4 regions of the Psychromonas sp. MME2 genome follow, and region 4 is predicted to be linked to each of the others. Evidence: predicted binding sites of a transcription regulator. Region 4 holds the regulator's gene; each other region holds the start of a gene.
The links. Region 4 encodes sigma-54, which starts transcription at its own class of promoters, with help from an activator protein. Its sites were predicted from a motif close to GTTGGCACGNNNNTNGNNT; they were not measured.
Positions count from the first base shown of each region.

Region 1: a site for sigma-54 is predicted at 1,751-1,769, ahead of AB1A03_RS09000 (PEP-CTERM sorting domain-containing protein). Genes of this name have one in related genera too.
Region 2: a site for sigma-54 is predicted at 1,606-1,624, ahead of AB1A03_RS04315 (PEP-CTERM sorting domain-containing protein). Genes of this name have one in related genera too.
Region 3: a site for sigma-54 is predicted at 1,410-1,428, ahead of cynS (cyanase). Genes of this name have one in related genera too.

Region 1 is NZ_JBEWXI010000010.1:107,467-110,663, forward strand. Features, by position in the region: gene AB1A03_RS08995 (hypothetical protein) at 1-735, shown strand, start outside; gene AB1A03_RS09000 (PEP-CTERM sorting domain-containing protein) at 1,096-1,707, opposite strand; gene AB1A03_RS09005 (transporter substrate-binding domain-containing protein) at 2,397-3,197, shown strand, end outside.
Region 2 is NZ_JBEWXI010000002.1:867,999-871,195, forward strand. Features, by position in the region: gene AB1A03_RS04310 (RimK family ATP-grasp domain-containing protein) at 1-1,330, shown strand, start outside; gene AB1A03_RS04315 (PEP-CTERM sorting domain-containing protein) at 1,664-2,281, shown strand; gene AB1A03_RS04320 (PEP-CTERM sorting domain-containing protein) at 2,559-3,062, shown strand.
Region 3 is NZ_JBEWXI010000012.1:563,300-566,496, forward strand. Features, by position in the region: gene AB1A03_RS13190 (ABC transporter substrate-binding protein) at 1-722, opposite strand, end outside; gene cynS (cyanase) at 903-1,337, opposite strand; gene AB1A03_RS13200 (formate/nitrite transporter family protein) at 1,738-2,550, shown strand; gene AB1A03_RS13205 (bifunctional protein-serine/threonine kinase/phosphatase) at 2,690-3,197, shown strand, end outside.
Region 4 is NZ_JBEWXI010000012.1:201,968-205,164, forward strand. Features, by position in the region: partial or broken gene rapZ (RNase adapter RapZ) at 1-127, opposite strand, end outside; gene ptsN (PTS IIA-like nitrogen regulatory protein PtsN) at 166-612, opposite strand; gene AB1A03_RS11220 (RNA polymerase factor sigma-54) at 714-2,162, opposite strand; gene lptB (LPS export ABC transporter ATP-binding protein) at 2,201-2,926, opposite strand; gene lptA (lipopolysaccharide transport periplasmic protein LptA) at 2,932-3,197, opposite strand, start outside.

The sequences.
Region 1 (3,197 bases), on a different contig from region 4:
GATGAAGAAGTTTGCCGACGTTGGTATCAACTTTATTCCGGCTCAGAAATAGTTTCGCGATGGCGCAAAGGGGAGCTGACTTGCGCAGGTCAAATAGAGGTGGCGCTTGAGATAATCAGCAAATGGCGTCATCGCCTGCTTGATATCTCTTGGTTCATGCGTGCGTTAAATGAATTTATTGCCCGCAAAGCGAACGCCGAAGATAACTGTAAAGGACGCTTTTGGGAAGGGCGCTTTAAGTCGCAAGCATTGCTTGATGAAAAAGCACTATTAACTTGTATGGCTTATGTTGATTTAAACCCCGTGCGGGCAAAAATGTCAGAGAGTGTGGAAACATCGGAATTTACGTCCATATTTGAGCGTATCCACAGTAAATGTAGTCACGATGAAGCGTTGCATTGCCATGATAACAGTAAACCCTTATTTGGTTTTGTAGCGGCAGAATGTGATGCGCCCCACGAAGGTATTCCCTATGCCTTGCTCGATTATTTAGAGCTTGTTGATTGGACTGGGCGAGCGATTCGAGAGGATAAGCGCGGCGTGATTTCGAGCCAACTGCCAAGCTTATTAAGTACCCTTGGTTTAGAGAGTGACACGTGGTTAGCCTTAGCCGTGAGTTTTGGTAAAGATTACCATGGTGCAGTGGGCTCACTTGAAGAGCTGACATTATTTGCCGAGCATACAGGCCGATGTTGGGTATCTGGGCAAAACAAACTAAGTTGTATGCTGCATTAACTCCCCATCATTTATTTTTTATTAACTATTAACACTGCGTTAAGGGGGGGGTGTGCGTTGATTTTAATAAAATTTGATTAAACAGATTGAATTGAGTATCAAGTGTGGGAATTTAAGTATTTAAATACAGCAAAGCGCTGATTAAGATTATTTTTAAAAAGAATGGCTATTATATTTTTATAAATGAAAAGATATGGATGTCCTCGTTCGTTACTCAAAGATATGGATGTCCTCGTTCGTTAGTTTAGACAATGTTACATTTTCAAAAAGTATTAGCTCAATTAATGGCTTATTTTTATTAGTGAAGTTAAATAAAAAATCCCGACTATATCGGGATTTTTATCTGCCATTACTGCGATTTTATGCGCTACGTTTACGTAACAAACCTAAACCGAACAGACCTAGACCAAGAATACCTAACGTAGCTGGCGCAGGAACGGTAATTGATGTTCTAAATGCTGCAATGTTCTCTGTTTTATCACTGAAGTTATTTTCAGTCCATAACCATTTTGCATCGGAGCTTATTTCACCTAAAAGTTTATTACCCCAAATACCGGTTCCATTGCGTGCCCACTCAGTAGCAGAAACGAAATCAACACCATTCGTTGTAACATCCCAAGCACTTGAAGAGACGTTGATATTGCCATCCCATAAAATTTCCGCGAGTAAACCTGCTGGATTACCTGTACTACCGATACCAAAATTATTAACAACAAAACCAAACTCATAGGTTCCTGGTGCTAAATCAAGCGTAAATGAATCTGCATTTTGCCAGTTACTTACGTTTGCTCCTGTGGAAAATAAGGTAGAAAAATTAGTAGGGTTTGTTAGGTCAGTACATCCCGTATTGGCACAAAGACCTAAATGTAGCATGGTATTGTCTACGGTATAGTTGATGGTAACTGGTTTTGCTTGTACGGTATTGATTGCAAATGCTGATGCGAGCATAACTATTTTAGTGATACCTTTCACGTTTACTTCCTTAAAATAAAAATTTTGATATAAAATCATTTAAAAGCAAAAAGTACGCCAAAATAATAAAGCCGTTGTTTATCAATGATTTACTTTATTTTTGTTGTTGTGGGTAATCGTCTGTGTAAAAAAAACTGACACTTGCAATTAGAGGCTGGAATATTAATGTATAGATAATTATAGGATTTGTTATTACGGTGCAGAGAGTAATGCGATTATTGCTGTGCCAGTTACCACGCTAATTTACTCCATAACTGTTGCTGTTCTCGATCCATAAATAGTGAATATAGGCGTGAGCGAATCATTGCCTATGTTGTCAAATCAGAAACGAATCGCTTTAACATTTTTATTTTGTCTATATGAATCTGGTATAAGAGGATAGTGATGGTATAGATAGCGTATTTATATCTGCGACAAATCAAAGTTTTTCAAAAATACTATAGAATCATTTGATTAGCAGATGATTAATAGATAGTGTGATTATTAATAAAAATGAAAGGAGTGGTTCTGCGTGTTATCTGTACGAGTATTTTTATACTAGAGTTTATGCATTTTTTAATCGAGAGTCTTAGGTAATCAAGATATCTAATAGTGAAGTGAAAGGTTTGTTGATAAGGTCGTCAAATAAGATTGGTGCACATGTTTTTTACTGTTATCGCGGGTAAAAAATTAACTCTGGAAGCGTAAATGTGAAAAAAACATTTCTGTTGTTAATAACAATCTCATTATTCAGCGCCATAGTATTTTCTGAACCGCTATCTTTAAAATATTTTCAAACCGATGAGCGTTACGACTACCGTATTAATCTGCTTAAACTTGCCATGGATAAAACAATAGAAAGTGACGGACCTTATTCGCTTGCGCCTCTCGACATAAAAATGCCACAGAGCAGAGGCCTTCGTTTTCTGGCTAAAGGGGAAAAAGTAAATGTAGTTTTTTTGCCGACAAACCGAGAAAGAGAATCAACATTTTTAGCTGTTAAAATTCCGATTCTCAGGGGGTTGCTCGGTTATCGAATATCTATAATTAGAAAACAGAGTTTACCTGATTTTGCTAAAATTGAATCAATTGATCAGTTAATAGCAGAATATAAAGCGGGCTTTGGTAATCAATGGGCTGATATGGATATTCTCAGAATTAACAACATACCTACAGTCGGAACCACTGAATATGAAAATTTATTTAGCATGTTGGATGCTAAAAGGTTTGATTATTTCCCAAGAGGAGTCAATGAAGCGTGGCATGAAATATCTCAGAGAGAGAAGAGATTCCCAGCACTTACCGTTGATCCCTACATTGCTCTTTACTATCCTTATCCCGTCTATTTTTTTGTTAATAAATCTAATCTGAAGCTTGCCGACAGAATTGAGCGAGGCTTGAATCTTGCGCTTCAAGATGGAACTTTTAAAGCGCTTTTTTTAAAGCATCATGCGGCTATTATTGAGCAGGCTGCATTGCATAACAGAAAAATATTTATATTAAAAAATCCT
Region 2 (3,197 bases), on a different contig from region 4:
GCAAGTGGTCAATTTGTGCCGCAGTTATGATTATTTAAGCACAGGTTATTACTGCTCTTTGATGGCTGAAGCCCGTGGTCATCGGGTTATTCCACGAGTGATGACGATTAATGATTTATCTCACGACCATTTCTTTAGTTTGCCACAAGCGGGATTAAATAAACTTTCCGATGAAGTTCATGAAATATCAATGAAGCTTTATTTTGGATTTTGTGACAATCCATTGCTGGAACGCCTTGCTCGTAAAATATTTGAACGTTTTTCAGTGCCAATTTTACAAGTTCGTTTGTTAAAAATTTCTGATAAATGGCAAGTGGATCTGATTGAACCTGCTGCGTTTCAGGATTTAACCGATTCAGAACAAGATTTATTTGCTAAATACCTTGAGGTGTTTTCACAAAAGGTCTGGCGTTTACCTAAACCCTCTAAACGTTATCGTTATGAAATAGCGATGTTGGTGGATGAAAATGAAAAAATGCCGCCATCGGATAAAGGTGCTTTAAAGCTATTTACCAAAGCGGCTAACCGTATCGGTATGGACTTAGTACAAATAGGTGCTCATGATCTCGGTCGTTTAGGTGAGTTTGATGGGTTGTTTATCCGTTCCACCACTAATATCAGTAATTTTACCTACCGTTTTGCTAAAACGGCGGAAAAACTGGGGTTAGTGGTCATGGATGATCCCGAATCTATTATGAAGTGTACGAATAAGGTGTTTTTAACTGAGTTATTGAATAAGCATAATGTACCCGTGCCAAAGAGCTTGATATTTAAAGCTTCTGATCAAAACTGGGTTGATAATGTTATTGATAGTATCGGATTACCTGTGGTGCTTAAAGTACCCGATGGTGCATTTTCACTCGGGGTTGTGAAAGTTAAGGATCGACAGACCTTAATCGAACAAGCTGAAAAAATATTCTTGCATAGTGCCCTTATTTTGGCGCAAGCCTTTATGCCTACCGACTATGATTGGCGTATTGGTGTGTTAAACCGCCAACCCATTTTTGCTTGCCGTTACTTTATGAGTCGTGGTCATTGGCAGATTTACCAACATCATCAAAGTGGTCGCGTTAGCAGTGGGGATTTTGATTGTGTAGATTTAAAAATGGTGCCACAAAATATAGTGGATGCAGCGGTTAAAGCTTCTAATTTAATCGGTGCTGGTTTGTATGGTGTCGATTTAAAAGAGATCGACGCTAAAGCTTACGTCATCGAAGTCAATGATAATCCGAGTATCGACCATGGTGTCGAGGATCTATTTTTAGGTGATTTAGTTTACGATCGTGTTATGACTGAATTTTTAAGAAGGATCCAGCTTCGCGGCTTGTAGTACATCAAGAGGTTGCGCTATTGATTATCCATCTTAATTGTTATGGTTAGCGCAACTCTTTTGTTAAAGTGTAAATCAGACCTACCGTACAAATTAATCTTTAATAGAAAGGTGCTTGTTGGTAGGGATGAGCCAGTCATCAATGTATCGATATTTTCGATTGTGCTCCTCTATGCCTAATTTGTACTCATCACCTAATTAGGCTAAGTGTCAGTAATTTTTACATTGTTATTTTTGTTTTTATAAAAATTCATTTCAAAACAATTACTTATTTTGTTGGTGTGATTTTTGCTATGCGCTTGGTGTATGTCAAACTTAATCCAAGGAACGGAAATGAAAAAAACAGTAATATTAGTGACAATGCTTTTCGCAGCAGGGAGTGCAAATGCGGGGGTAATCGATTTTAATAGCAATTCAGATTATAACTATTGGCAAACAGCTATCGTTTCTAATGGTTTTACCTTTACCGATGTTACAGGTCAGGGATCTCTTGGAACGGCAAGGAATCTTGATAGCGAAAGCGTTGATAATGGTAGCGTTCATTTAATGGACTGGGTTAATGGTGGGAGTTTATCCTCTGTTAAAATGGAACAAACAGATGGGGTACTTTTTGATTTGAATAGCTTTGATTTTACCAGTGGTTACTTAAATGGTGGAAATATTGCGTCAGAGTTATCTGTGAATGGTTTTGATGCCGGTGGGAATCTTATCGCAAACTCATTGTTTACCGTTGCTGATTATAACCAATTCTCATTTACTACGTTAAACCTATCACAGGCTTTTCAAGCGCTAAGTTATGTCGTATTTGATGCGCTAGGTTACCGTAACCGCGTTGGATATGATAATATTGTTGTCAATGAAAGCGTCCCTGTTCCAGAGCCTTCTACATTGTTAGTGCTTGGTCTTGGCTTAGCTGGCGTTGCTTTTTCAAGAAAGAAAAAGTCTCGTTAATCAAATTAAAAGTTAATCTAATTGATAAGTAATAGCTGCATTACATTTAATTGCAATGGACAGCTATTACTCGATCATACGCCTTGCTTTACTTCATTTTTCTTCAACAAGTTATGGTCACAATATTCGAATTTTCCTGTCAGTTTTTTTTACAGTTGTGAGTTATATATAAATTGGTTGTTTTGTAAGTGTTTGTTTTTGGTTGGTTATTTGTGGTTGGCATAAATTGTGCTTTATTAAAAATACCTTTTGTGGTTAATAGTAATAGGGAAATACTATGTTAAAAAATATTAAAATGCTTTCTACTGCTGTTGTAATTTCTACAGCGCTAATGGCGAACACAGCACAGGCCACGCTTATTGATTTGACGACAGCGACTACTTCAGGGGTCACGTCAATATCTAGTAATAATGCGTTGTTGAATGCAACCTCTTGGATGTCTGTTGACGTTACCGATGCGTTATCATTTGAGTGGTATTTTAAAGCAAATGATTATCTTCCTTATGATGATTATGGTTATTTTGGTTTAGATGGGGTAAAAACAACATTGGCTTCGGTGAGTAGTGTGGGTGATTATGGAAATTCAGGTTGGATGACTTATCAGTTTGACTCTGCTTTCACTGGCGCACTTACCTTTGGCGTGCAAAATGTTCTTGATAATGGTTTTAATAGTCAACTTACTGTGAAGAATGTGACTGTTCCAGAGCCTGCTACATTGGCTATTTTGGGGTTAGGTTTGGCTGGTTTGGGCTTTAGCCGTCGCAAACGTTCTGCCAAATAAAAATTTCATTTTTATAATTTGAAATGATGAACTTGAGTTTTTTAAGTTCATCATTTTTTGCTTTTCTGCGTTACTGAAGTAATACTAATCCGCATAAGTAGACGAGCTATTTTGCTGGTTAAAATAACTTACTTT
Region 3 (3,197 bases), 360 kb from region 4:
CTCCAATTGATAATTGTATCTTCTGAAATATGTTCGCCTTTATCGTTAGTAAGGGTGTGATAGGTGCCAATAAATAGTGCGTCATAATTATTTTCATCTGCATTATTTATCTCCTCCTGCCAAATTTCCCAGTTACCGATAAGTTTTATTTCTACTTCTATCGATGATACTTTTATCTTAGTCGAGTTCGCAAAGACCTCATTTAAAATGACGTGAGAAGTGGTACTGTTATCAAATAGGAGTAAGACGCGATTTACTTTTTTAGCAAGTACCTGAGCAATGGTTGGAATAGCTCGTTTAATGAGTGGTCGTTCTAACACTCCACAAATATTATCACTGGGATAGATATTGTAATTGCGAGGATTGTTATTTATTCCCAAATAGATGACCGGAGTTTGTGTTTGATTTAAACGTTCACCGAGATGGAGTAGTGCAATATCATCACCTAATATAACTAAATCAGGTTGTTTCTCCTCAAAAAATTCCCATGCTAAATTGGCTTGCTGTTGATACTGATATTTAGCTATTCGTTTGCCATTTATTTGGAAATAGATAAGTTCAAAGTCATCATTAAGTACAGATTTTATGCCTTCAATATAGCTTTGGTCCCAGCTGTGTTGACTGTGGTAACTTTCTATTATTAATATTTTTTGTTTTGCAAATATGGGGAAAGAAAAAAATAACAGTATGATATATAAAGCAAAGCATAATACTTTTTTCATATTACCTTCATTATTTAGTGCTTGTTCGCCTAATGTCTATTTTTAATATTGGAGAGTCGTATTCATTAGTATAACTATATTTGGGTATAGTATTTGATCTGGTTTATTAAAATGAGATATAAAGCAACAATAGCCATTATGAATAATGGCTATTGTTACCTCTAGTTCATGGCATTACTGTTACCACTTTTTATAACCTAAAAATTTACCATTCATGGTGATCACGACCCGATCGCCAGCAGGGTTTTCTTCTTTATCGACGCTAAGAGTGAAATCTATTGCACTCATGATACCATCCCCAAATTTTTCTTGAATAACATCTTTAAGCGGGAGTCCGTAAACTTGCATAATTTCATAGAAGCGATAAATTAAGGGGTCAGTTGGTACGGTATCAATGAGCCCTTTAACTGGATATTGCGTAAGCGCTTTAGTCCATGATAAATCAATTTCTAGTATGGAAAGTAAAGCTTGCGCTTCTTCAATTGATGCACTGGCTTGGCCATAGATAAGTGAAGCGGTCCATACTTCACTTCTGCCTAGCGCATCCCCGAGATCCGTAAAGGATAAGCCTTTATTTGATTTTGCCTCTAACAGTAGATTTGTTAAATCAGACATCATTCACCTCATTTTTATTGATTATGCACTTACCTGTGCATGGGGCTCTTTTACATTAAAGAAATTTGTAATAAGCGAAAACTATGCCATTTGCTTAATTAGATGTATTGATTGCCACGATACATGGTGTGGCACTCCCTTTGGTTGATGCGGTGCACCTTTTTAAGTTAACCGCAGGTTAAATTTTTGTTAAAAACTTAACCCAATTTAGTGCGAAACTGCATTTTCAGCACTGTTATGGTGCTTGTAAAAATATCATTTACTTATCGAACAAAATATTGCCATTAAAAATCAATTGCTTATGTCATTTTAATTTATTGGTATGTATGTTGCTAATCTGTTAATAGCGTGATCTAGGGCATGCATAAATAATTTTAAACCAATATACAGAGGATGTATTATGTCATATATAGAACCGAGTGAATTTGTCACCAAAATGGTTGATTCTGGTGAACAAAAAGTATACATGTCGACGAAAGACACCCTTATACGTGCATTTATGGCGGGGGCCATTTTAGGTTTAGCCGCTGTGTTTGCGATAACCGTGGCAACAAAAACAGGGAGTCCTATTTTAGGTGCTTGTCTGTTTCCAGTCGGTTTTATTATGCTTTATTTGATGAAATTTGATCTGTTAACGGGAGTATTTACGCTGGCTCCATTAGCGTTATTTGATAAACGTCCAGGTGTTACCGCTGCTGGCGTGCTTCGTAACTGGGGGCTTGTTTTTATTGGTAACTTTGCTGGTGCTTTAACCACCGCCTTTTTCATCTCGTTTATTCTAACCTATGGTTACTCTACGGATGGCGGCGCTTTAGCTGCTAAAGTAAGTAGTATTGGTGAAGCTAGAACATTAGGCTATCAAGAACATGGTCTAGGTGGTTGGATAACGATTTTTATTCGCGGTATGTTATGTAACTGGATGGTCTCCATGGGGGTTGTTGGAGCAATGATTTCCACCAGTGCTGGGGCTAAAATGGCCGCCATGTGGATGCCTGTTATGCTGTTCTTCTTCATGGGGTTTGAGCATTCAATTGTTAATATGTTTTTATTCCCTTTCTCTATGATCATGGGGGGAGACTTTACAGTTTATGATTACTTATTATGGAATGAAATTCCTACCGTATTAGGTAACCTTGTCGGTGGCTTGTTACTGGTTGGTTTACCACTTTATTTCACCCATGTTAAAACATCACCTGTGCGTAAAATTGCTTAATCGCTGTTGTTAATCGGCAGCCTTATTTAGGCTCTAAAGTGATAAGACTTTAGAGCCTTTTTATTTAGGGCACACTATAAAACATGGGCAGATCCCACGGTGAAAATCTCATTCGGGTAATAAAGGTAGGAGATAATTGATGGAGCAAGCGTTAGCTGTCAGCATTGGTCAAGCAACCGATAAAGGTATTAAAAAAATCAATCAAGATGCAATGGGATATGTTATCCCTAACGAACCTTTATTAAGTAGCAAAGGTGTTGTGCTGGCTATGGCTGACGGGATCAGTTCAAGTCATGTTAGTCAAATAGCCAGCGATACCGCTGTGGCAAGTTTTTTAGCAGATTATTATTGTACCTCTGATTCTTGGTCTGTTAACACATCGGCTCAGAAAGTCATTAAATCAATCAATCATTGGTTATATGCACAAACAGCTAATAGCCCCTATCGTTATGAAAAAGATAAAGGCTACATTGCGACTTTTAGCACCCTCATCATTAAATCTAATACAGCCCATTTATTGCACTGCGGTGATACCCGTATTTTGCGTATTTCAGATAATCAATTAGTACAATTAACCCAGGATCATCGCCGCGTTGTTTCTTCAGAAGTGAGTTATTTAACGCGTGCTTTAGGGATAGATCCCGCTT
Region 4 (3,197 bases):
TATCAAGTAATTGTTCAAGGAGTTGGTATGGGACACCATCGATGCAGTTATAACCTAAATCTTCAAGTACATGTAACGCGATCGTTTTTCCTGAGCCTGAGCGTCCACTAATAATTATTAATTTCATGCTAATCCCAACTAGTTATTGACTCTGTCCTATGTTAACTACTCTGATTGTAGTAATTTAAACAAGGCTTCGTCTGAATCTGCCGTTCTCAATTGACGCAGAAATGGTTTATCTAATAATTTTTTGCTAATTTCAGAGAGTGCAACTAGGTACTCTTGGCATTTATCTTCAGGAACAAAAATAGCAAATAAAAGGTCGACATTATTACCATCGTAAGCATCGTAATCAATGGCTGTATCACATTGTAAAAAAACGGCTGTAGCGGGCAACGATGTATCAATTTTTACATGTGGGATTGCAATGCCGCTTCCGACCCCCGTTGACCCTATTTTTTCACGCGCAATTAAATCGTTAAATAACGTTTGTGCGTCAATGCCTAGTTTTTCAGCCGCGATATGGCTAATTTTTTCTAGTGCGCCTTTTTTACTTGTACAGTTTACCTTGCTGAAAACGGAGTCTTGAGTTAATAAAGTCGATATTTTCATATTATATATTCTGTTTACGATCCATAAAATTAGCGCGCAATTCTAGCAGGTTCTTCTTGAATGACTATTAACAAATAGTCATTTTTTAATCTTAATCAAGTCTATAGCAACTGTTTACGCTGATTTGATGGCGGTATACCTAATGATTCTCTATATTTTGCAATGGTTCTACGTGCGACTTTAATACCTTGCTCTTCGAGTAACTGAGTTATTTTATTATCACTTAAAGGTTTATTTGGTGATTCTGCTGTTACTAGCTTCTTGATTAATGCGCGAATGGCTGTCGATGAACACTCTCCACCACTTTCAGTGGCGACATGGCTAGAAAAGAAAAATTTGAGCTCATAAATCCCTCTAGGGGTGTGCATAAACTTCTGCGTAGTCACCCGAGAAATCGTTGATTCATGCATTTCAACCTCTAGTGCTACATCATTTAACACCATCGGTTTCATTGCTTCATCACCATACTCGAAAAAAGCTTGCTGTTGTTGGACGATACAATTGGAAACCTTTAGCAGTGTCTCATTTCGACTCTCTAAGCTTTTAATGAACCATTTAGCTTCTTGTAAGTGACCTTTAATAAATTGTGAATCTGTTTTACTGATATTAGATTTACATAAATCGGCATATTGCTGATTAATCGATAAGTGTGGATTGCAATCAGGGTTTAAAGAAACACGCCACTGCCCTGCAATTTTTTTAACGTAAACATCGGGTACGATATATTGTGCTTTACTCTCTTCGAGTTGATTGCCAGGACGAGGCTCTAGACTCTGAATAAGGCGCATTACTTCACCTAATTCACTCTCTTTTAGTTTAGTTTTTCTTGCTAATGTTCGGTAATCTCGATTAGCCAGTAAATCCATATGCAAATCAAGAATCATTAATGCTTCGCTGCGCCATTGTGTTTGTTCTGACAGATGTTTTAGTTGTATTTGCAAACACTCTTGTGTGGACCGAGCTGCCACACCAAGCGGATCAAAATGTTGGATACGTTTTAGTACCGCTTCCACTTCATCTAACTCTAGATCCGTTAGTTCATCATTTAAACTTTCTAAGATATCTCTGCAGCTAGTGGTTAAATAGCCGGATTCATCAATGGAATCGATAATTGCGGTAGCAATGAGCTGGTCTGTATCTGTAAATGGCGTCAACTGCATCTGCCAGATTAAGTGGTCTTGTAATGTATCTGAAGATTCGCCTTGATAGACAGTATCTTCACCTTCATAATTGACTGTGCCAGAGGAGACTGACGTTGTTGGTGGTGCAGTGAATGACTCTTCCCAGCTATTTTCAATAGGCAAATCATCGGAGAACTCCTGTTGAGTTAACGCCTCCGATGTGTCCATGTCGCTACTATCTTTTTGTTCGCTACTTACCTCTGCAATACCACTTTCATCGTCTTGTTGAAGTAGCGGATTTTCATCCAGCACATTTTGAATTTCTTGCTGTAAATCAAGTGTAGAGAGTTGTAATAATTTAATAGCTTGTTGTAATTGAGGGGTCATAGCAAGCTGCTGACCCATTTTCAATTGTAAACCCTGTTTTATCAAAGTATCTCTTCCTCTTACGCAAATAAGGTGATTAATTAAAGTCTAAACTCTTCACCCAAGTAGACCTGTTTTACATGGTCATTCTCTAATATTTCTTGCTGTGTGCCAACTGCAATAATTTCACCATGACTAACAATGTACGAGTGTTGGCAGACATCTAAGGTTTCTCGAACGTTATGGTCGGTAATTAATACGCCCAAACCGCGGTCACGCAACTGCTGAATAATATTTTTTATGTCGATAACTGAAATGGGATCCACACCGGCAAAGGGTTCATCTAGTAATATGAATTTTGGCTCTGTAGCAAGCGCTCGGGCTATCTCTACCCTGCGACGCTCACCACCGGATAAGCTCATCCCTTTGCTGTGGCGAATGTGGGTGATATGAAACTCTTGTAATAGGGTCTCTAGCTTATCTTCGCGCTGTGCTGCCGTTAACTCTTTACGAATTTGTAAAATGCCCATGATATTTTCGCTTACCGTTAAACGACGAAATATAGAGGCCTCCTGAGGGAGGTAACCGATCCCTTTTTGTGCTCGAATATGCATGGGATGATGAGAAATATCTTCATCATCAATGGTTATTTTACCTTCATCTTGTTTTACTAAACCCACCACCATGTAAAAAGAGGTTGTTTTACCCGCGCCGTTAGGGCCAAGTAAACCGACAATTTCACCTGTTTTCACGGTTAAGCTAACACCATTAACTACCGTGCGACCTTTGTAGCTTTTCACTAAACCTTGTGCAATTAATTCTGCCATTCTATCTATTCTTCTTTTTCTATGGTTTTGTCGTCCGAGGTCGATGTGTTTTTATTTTCAAATTGTGCGGGTAAAAATACCGTGTTAACACGATCAGTTGCAGCTTGACCCGTGCTCACCGTTAACTCTTCATTATTGATGGAGTACACGATTTTTTCACCATTAACTTCACTATCTAGTTGTTTTACTTGAGCATTGTCCTGTAGCGTGATGGTGCTTTCTGCTAGATCATAGCGAATGGTGTTGGCTTGGGCATCAAAGGGTTTGCCAT